2 regions of the Kocuria sp. MNB10 genome follow, and region 2 is predicted to be linked to the other one. Evidence: riboswitches for the same ligand, from Rfam matches in the RefSeq annotation. Region 2 holds a riboswitch; the other holds the start of a gene.

Region 1 (3,401 bases), 850 kb from region 2:
GCGCGCCAGCAGGAAGTCCGCGTAACTGCTCGTGACGTCACTCGGCGGCATGGGCTCCCGGTCCCCGAGCCGGGCGCAATGCAGCGCGGACTCGACCGAGACCACGGAGGCCGACGCCGCGGCGAAGTGTTCGCGCGAACGCTCGTCCGGGGCGGAGGCCGCGAGCAGGGCCAGCGCCCGGGAGTAGTACTGCAGATATTGCATGTCCTGGTCCAGGTACAGCTCGAACTCGCCCGGGTCCAGGGTGCCGTCCCCGAGGCCCCGGATGAACGCCAGGGCGGCAATGCGTTCACGCACCGGGGCGCTCTCCTCCCACAGTTCATCGGTGAACCGGGGGCCCTCGGATTCCGCGGCGGCCGTCATCACGAACGCCGGATCCGTGACGAGGTGCTGGACGTGGTGCATGTGGTGCACGGGACCGTTGCCGTGACCCACGTGCAACTCGTCCGCGCCGCGCAGTGCACCGCGCAACCATGTGCGGGCCGTGCGGATCGCCTCGGGCCAGTCCCCGGTCCGCGCCACGACCGTGGCCACCGCGGAGGACAGCGAGCACCCGGTGCCGTGGGTGTTACGCGTGTGCACCCTGCGACCCTCGAACAACGCGGCGGGTTCGTCCTGACCGGGGAGCAACAGGGCGTCCGGGGTCGTGTCCCCGGCCAAGTGGCCACCCTTCACGAGGACCCGGGTATGGAACGCCGCCGCGACCGCGCGTCCCTGCTCGAGCGCCTCGTCCCAGGTCGCGGCCACGGGGCGCTCGGCCAGCACCGCGAGTTCCGGGAGGTTGGGGGTGATCAGATTCGCGTGGGGCAGCAGCTCCCGCAGGGCCCGTTCGGCGTCCGGACGCAGCAATCGCCCACCGGCCGTGGCGACCATGACGGGGTCGATCACGACCACGGGTGCGCGCCCCACCATGAGCCAGTCCCGGACCGTGTCGATGACCTCCACGGAGCCGAGCATCCCCACCTTGATCGCATCCAGGGTGACGTCCCCGGCGACCGCATCCAGCTGGTCCCGCAGGACCTGGACGGGTGGGGTGTGTACGCTCACGACGCCCCGGGTGTTCTGGGCGACCACTGCGGTGATCACACTCAGCCCGTACCCGCCCAGTGCGGCGATGGATTTCAGGTCCGCGGCGTGACCCGCCCCGCCCGTGGGATCGGTTCCGGCAATCGAGAGGACGCGGGGTATGGCGGTAGAAGGCGTGGTGTCCACGACAATCCCTTCGCTAGTACGAGCTAGATCAGGTTCGACGGGTGTGTTCTCAGCCGCAGTGCGCAGCACCCCGTGTGTGTGTCCCCGATCATGCCACAGGGGCACCCGGAATCCCGGGTGCCCCTGCGGTGCTCGCGTGGCGACGGATCCAGCCGCCGGTCACTCAGTCCTGCTTGCCGGTCATCGTGATGTCCTGAGCCTTGATGCCCACACCCACGATGGTGGGCTGGTCACCGGACGCCGCGGGGGCCACGGCCCCGGCCTCCGCGGTGAAACGGCTGACCTGCCGTTCCTGCGTGTACTCGTGGGTCTCCACGCTCGCGGTTCCGGGCGCGGCCGCCGGCGCCACGGCACGCCGCGACCCACGACGCCGTCGGGCCGGAGCCGCCGGCGCCTCCGCCGGCCGGTTCCCGCCAGCGGACGACGCTGCCCCGGAAGTCTGCTGCTGCGCGGCACTCGTCTGCCCTGCACTGGATTGCGCAGTCCCGGAGTTCGACGGCGCGTGTCCGGCGGCCGACCGCTTCGACACCGCCTCCCGCGGCTGGGACGCGGCGTCCGCATCCTGAACGGCACCCTCGGTCGAGGTTTCGTCCTCGCCCGCATCCGTGAACGCGGCGCTCAGCGAATCCAGGGACAGGGCCTCCTGGGTGCCCTCGCTCCCCCGCTGCTCAGACTGCCCGTGGGGCAGTTCGATGACCTCGCCGTGAATCGTGAGGCTCGCGGACGAGTCCCCACCGGAACGGTCCTCGGACCGGGAATCCCCGCGCGAGTCGTTCCCGGAACCGTCCCGGCCGGAACCGTCGTTCTGCACGGCGTTGTCCTCGCCCTGCTGACCGCGACCGCGGCTGCGCTTGCCGCGGCGCTTGCGGCGACGGCGCCCGCCCTCGGACTCCCCGTGGGAGTTCTCGGACGCGTGCTCCCCGCCCTGCTGACCGCGGGAGGTCTGCTGCTCCTGGGAACCGGTGTCCTCGGCCTGCCCGCCCCCGGACTGCGGTGCGGTGCCCTGGGAAGCATTCCGTGCGGCGTCGTCGGACTCGTCGTGGGAGGAGGCCGCGGCGATGTTCGCCAACGCCGTGCGGGTGGCCTCCACGCGCGCCTGGTCCGGCTCGTCCGAACCGTGGTGCTGGCTGCCGTTCCTGGGCTTGTCCTGCGCACCGTTGTGCTGCTTGTTGCGCGAACGCTTACGCTCGTGTCGAGTGCCGCGCTGGTCGGAGGGAGCCGCGCCGGAGCGGCCCTTCAAGGGGTGGTCGTGGACCACGACGCCGCGGCCCGCGCATTCCTCGCACGGCTCGGAGAAGACCTCGAGCAACCCCGTACCCATGCGCTTGCGCGTCATCTGCACGAGACCCAGGGAGGTCACCTCGGCCACCTGGTGCTTCGTGCGGTCCCGGCCCAGGCACTCCACGAGCCGGCGCAGTACGAGATCGCGGTTGGACTCCAGAACCATGTCGATGAAGTCCACCACGATGATCCCGCCGATATCCCGCAACCGCAGTTGCCGCACGATCTCCTCGGCGGCTTCGAGGTTGTTCTTGGTCACGGTCTCCTCGAGGTTGCCCCCGGAGCCCGTGAACTTGCCGGTGTTGACGTCCACCACGGTCATGGCCTCGGTGCGGTCGATCACGAGCGATCCGCCGGAGGGCAGGAAGACCTTGCGCTCGAGGGCCTTCTGGATCTGCTCCTCCACGCGCATGTGCTCGAAGAGGTCGTCATCGCCGGTCCAGCGCTCGAGGCGGTCCAGCAGGTCGGGCGCCACGTAGGTCACGTAAGCCTCGATGTTGTCCCACGCCTGCTCGCCCTGGACCACCATGGCGGTGAAATCCTCGTTGAAGACGTCCCGCACGGTCTTGATGGTCAGGTCCGGTTCCGCGTACAGCATCTCCGGGGCCAGCGTCTTGGTGGACTTGGCCTTGTCCTGGATCTGCTCCCACTGCGAGCGCAGCCGGTTGATGTCGTTGGTCAGCTCGGTCTCGGAGGCACCCTCCGCCGCAGTGCGCACGATCACGCCCGCGCCCTCCGGCAACCGGTCCTTGAGGATCTTCTTCAGCCGCTGGCGCTCCACGTCCGGGAGCTTGCGGGAGATCCCCGTCATGGAACCGCCCGGGACGTAGACGAGGTAGCGACCGGGCAGGGACACCTGGCTCGTGAGCCGAGCACCTTTGTGCCCCACGGGGTCCTTGGTGACCTGC
Region 2 (3,401 bases):
CCGTCGCGTCGCCGACCACCAAGATGAACAAGGCCCTGGACGGCCGTGGGGAGGAGCGGCCATGACCATGTTAGACGTCGCCGTGTGGGTGTGCGGTGCGATTCTCACCGTGGCGGCCGCGGGCACGATTTACCGGCTGGCCAAGGGCCCGTCCCTGTTGGACCGGGTGATCGCCACGGACGTGTTGCTCGCGATCGTGGGTGCGGGTCTCGCCATCGAGATGGTGTACAACCACCACTCCAGCAACATCATCCTGCTCGTGATCATCTCCCTGGTGGGCTTCCTGGGGTCTGTGACGGTCGCGCGCAATGTGGGGTTGGAGCGCTCATGAACTGGCACACCGTCCTGGACGTCATCGCGCTGCTGTGCCTCGTGGGGGGGTCCCTCATGTCCCTGGCCGCGGCGGTGGGTTTGGTGCGCTTCCCCGATCTGCTCTCGCGCATGCACGCCGGCACCAAGCCCCAGGTCCTGGGGTTGCTCCTGCTGCTTACGGCCGTGGCGATCGAGAGCGGCAATCCCGGCATGATCCCGCTGATGATCCTCGCGTGGCTGTTCCAGCTGCTCACGGTGCCCGTGTCCGCGCACATGGTGGGCCGCGCCGCCTACCGCTCCAAGCACCTGAACCAGAAGAACCTCGTGGAGGACGAGCTGCGCGAGGTCGTCGCTCGCGCCGGCGAGGAAGAATCTCGCTGAGGACGTAATTCTCGGTGGGACCGGGTTCCTTCCGCCCCGTCGCGCCCGGCGCTTCGTATGCTGGGCAACGAGCACGACGTCGTCGGCCGCCCGGTGCCGCCGGCACCCACAAGACAAGGAGAACCTCATGAACAAGGCAATGGACATTTTCGGCACGGTGGCGTCCCTGGGTGGCGTGGCCCTGGCCAACAAGGGCCTGTCCGCGGTGTGGAAGCAGGTCACGGGCAACGAGCCCCCCGCCAAGAACCCGGACCCGGACGAGGCCTGGACCGACATCATCGTCTGGGCCGTGATCACCGGTGTGGTGGGCACCGTCATCAAGGTGGGGATCTCCCGCCAGGTGGCCAAGTTCGAGTCCAAGGACTCCGATCCCTCCCGCAGCTCCCAGAGCGAGATCTGAGCCGGCGGGTCCCGCGCCCCCCTGTACGGGTGGGCCGGGGCCGTGTAGGACGTACGCACGACGGCGGGTGGCCGGGCACGCGAGATGCCCGGCCACCCGCCGTCGTGGTCTAGACTGGCGTCTCAACGACAGGGGAGCGCCACCGCGGCGCTGAGAGTGCGCGTGAGCGCAGACCCTCGAACCTGATCCGGCTCGTACCGGCGCTAGGGAGTCGAGTATCTCAAGGACCCGCTCGCAACGGCGGGTGGTGTTCTTCCCCTCCTGGGATCTTCAGGAGGATTCAGCATGACGCAGGTCGGTAACACCCCCACCCGTACACCGCGCGCAAGCGGCAACCGCAGCTCGTCGTGGCGGGTCGTGGACATCGTGGTCACCGCCGTATTGGCCGCGGTGTGCGCCGTGATCTTCTGGATGTGGTCCAACCTCCTGTACCCGGCGGTCTCGGCGGGCACGGTGGCCTACCCGCCGTCCGCGGGGCTCATCGCGGGGGGCTGGCTCGTGGCGGGTACCCTGGGCGCCCTGATCATCCGCAAACCGGGCGCGGCTCTGTTCTGCGAGTTGCTCGCGGCCGTGATCGAGGGCTTCCTGGGAACGCATTTCGGGTGGCTCGTGGTGCTCTCCGGTCTGGTACAGGGCCTCGGTGTGGAGGTCGTGTTCCTCCTGACCCGTTACCGCCGGTTCGGTCCCGTGACCGCGGCGATCGGTGGGGCGGTATCCGGGCTGTTCCTGGGCGTGAGCGAGAACATCATGTACAACTTCGAGTGGGCTCTGGATCAGCAGGTCGTCTATGCGGCGCTGACCACGCTCTCCGGGGCCGTGATCGCAGGGTTGCTCATGTGGGCCGTGATGAGGGCCCTGCAGGCCACGGGTGTCCTCGGAGCACTGGCCTCCGGCGCCGTGCGCCGATGACCGCGGAACCGACCGTGCAGCTCACGGGCGCGCGGGTGGTCCTGGAGGGGTTCGGATGGCATCACCCCGGCCGCGAGACGCCCAGTCTGGTGGACCTGGACCTGATCATCGAGCCCGGTGAACGTGTCCTGCTCCTGGGCCCGTCCGGGGCGGGCAAGTCCACGCTCCTGCAGGCGCTCGCCGGTGTGGACCAGGACCCTGACGGCCGCTCCGCATCGGGCGGGTTGACCGTCGGGGGTGTCGACCCGCGCGACGCCCGCGGCACGGTGGGCTTCATGCATCAGGACCCCGAGACGCAGGTGGTCCTCTCGCGCGTGGGGGACGACGTCGCGTTCGGCCTCGAGAACCTCGCCGTCCCCCGCGAGCGGATCTGGCCGCGCGTGCGGGAAGCGCTCGCGCGCACGGGTCTGGAGCTCCCGCTCGACCACCCCACCACGGCGCTGTCCGGGGGGCAGAAACAACGTCTCGCGCTCGCCGGGACCCTGGCCATGTGCCCGCGGCTGCTGTTGCTGGACGAACCCACGGCGAGCGTGGACCACGAGGGGGCGCAGCAGCTGTGCCGCGCCGTGGCCGATGCGGTGCGCGAGGACGGGGCCACCCTTGTGGTCGTGGAGCACAGGGTGGCCCTGTGGGAACCGGTCGTGGACCGTGTGATCGTGCTGGGCGACGACGGTCGGGTGGCCTTCGACGGCCCCGCGCAGCAGACCCTGCAGGACGCCCGGGACCTGCTGCAGCACCAGGGTACGTGGGTCCCCGGCTGGGTGCCGCGCACTCGCACTCCCGTGCATGCCTCGAATGGCATGGATCCCGCGGTACGGCAGACAGCTGCCTCCGCGGGGCCACACGGCATCACGCCGCCCGCTGTGCCTACGGAGAATGTGCCGGCCGCGTCGTTCGTGAGGGCTTCGGATGTCACGCAGTCTGCGCAGGATACGGGTGGTTTCACCACCGTGCCCGCCGCCGTCGCACCGGGCACCACCTTGTTGAGCGCACGCGATCTTGCCGTGTCCCGGAGCCAACCGGGACGGCGGGCGCTCGCGCGGCGGCGTCGTCGGGCGCTCGCCGCGTGGCGGCGCGGGGAAGCGTACCCGGAGCCGGACGTGCGCACGGGGGCGGCGCCGGCGGCCGAGAACATCACCGTGGACGTCCGCGCGGGGCACGCGCTGGCCGTCACAGGCGTCAACGGCGCCGGGAAGTCCACCCTCGCGCTGACCCTCGCCGGACTGCTGCTGCCCGTGCGCGGTACCGTGTGGGCCACGGACGCCCTCTCGACCGACGCGCCCGCTGATCCCTCCCTGTGGGACGGCGCGGAACTGGTCTCCCGCGTGGGCACCGTGTTCCAGCATCCCGAACACCAGTTCCTGCGCCCCACCGTGCGCGAGGAACTCGAGTTCGGTCC

The links. A riboswitch is a leader RNA that binds a small molecule or an ion and turns the genes downstream of it on or off. The one in region 2 is predicted to bind thiamine pyrophosphate.
Region 1: it holds a riboswitch for thiamine pyrophosphate, as region 2 does, so the genes downstream of both, ACW9PK_RS11735 (bifunctional hydroxymethylpyrimidine kinase/phosphomethylpyrimidine kinase) here and ACW9PK_RS07790 (ECF transporter S component) in region 2, are expected to answer to the same signal.

What each region holds. Positions count from the first base shown of each region.
Region 1 is NZ_CM133411.1:2,581,218-2,584,618, reverse strand. It holds gene ACW9PK_RS11735 (bifunctional hydroxymethylpyrimidine kinase/phosphomethylpyrimidine kinase) at 1-1,212, opposite strand, end outside; TPP riboswitch at 1,200-1,295, opposite strand; gene ACW9PK_RS11730 (Rne/Rng family ribonuclease) at 1,376-3,401, opposite strand, start outside.
Region 2 is NZ_CM133411.1:1,731,797-1,735,197, forward strand. It holds gene ACW9PK_RS07770 (Na+/H+ antiporter subunit E) at 1-65, shown strand, start outside; gene ACW9PK_RS07775 (monovalent cation/H+ antiporter complex subunit F) at 68-331, shown strand; gene mnhG (monovalent cation/H(+) antiporter subunit G) at 328-693, shown strand; gene ACW9PK_RS07785 (DUF4235 domain-containing protein) at 821-1,093, shown strand; TPP riboswitch at 1,214-1,320, shown strand; gene ACW9PK_RS07790 (ECF transporter S component) at 1,379-2,002, shown strand; gene ACW9PK_RS07795 (ABC transporter ATP-binding protein) at 1,999-3,401, shown strand, end outside.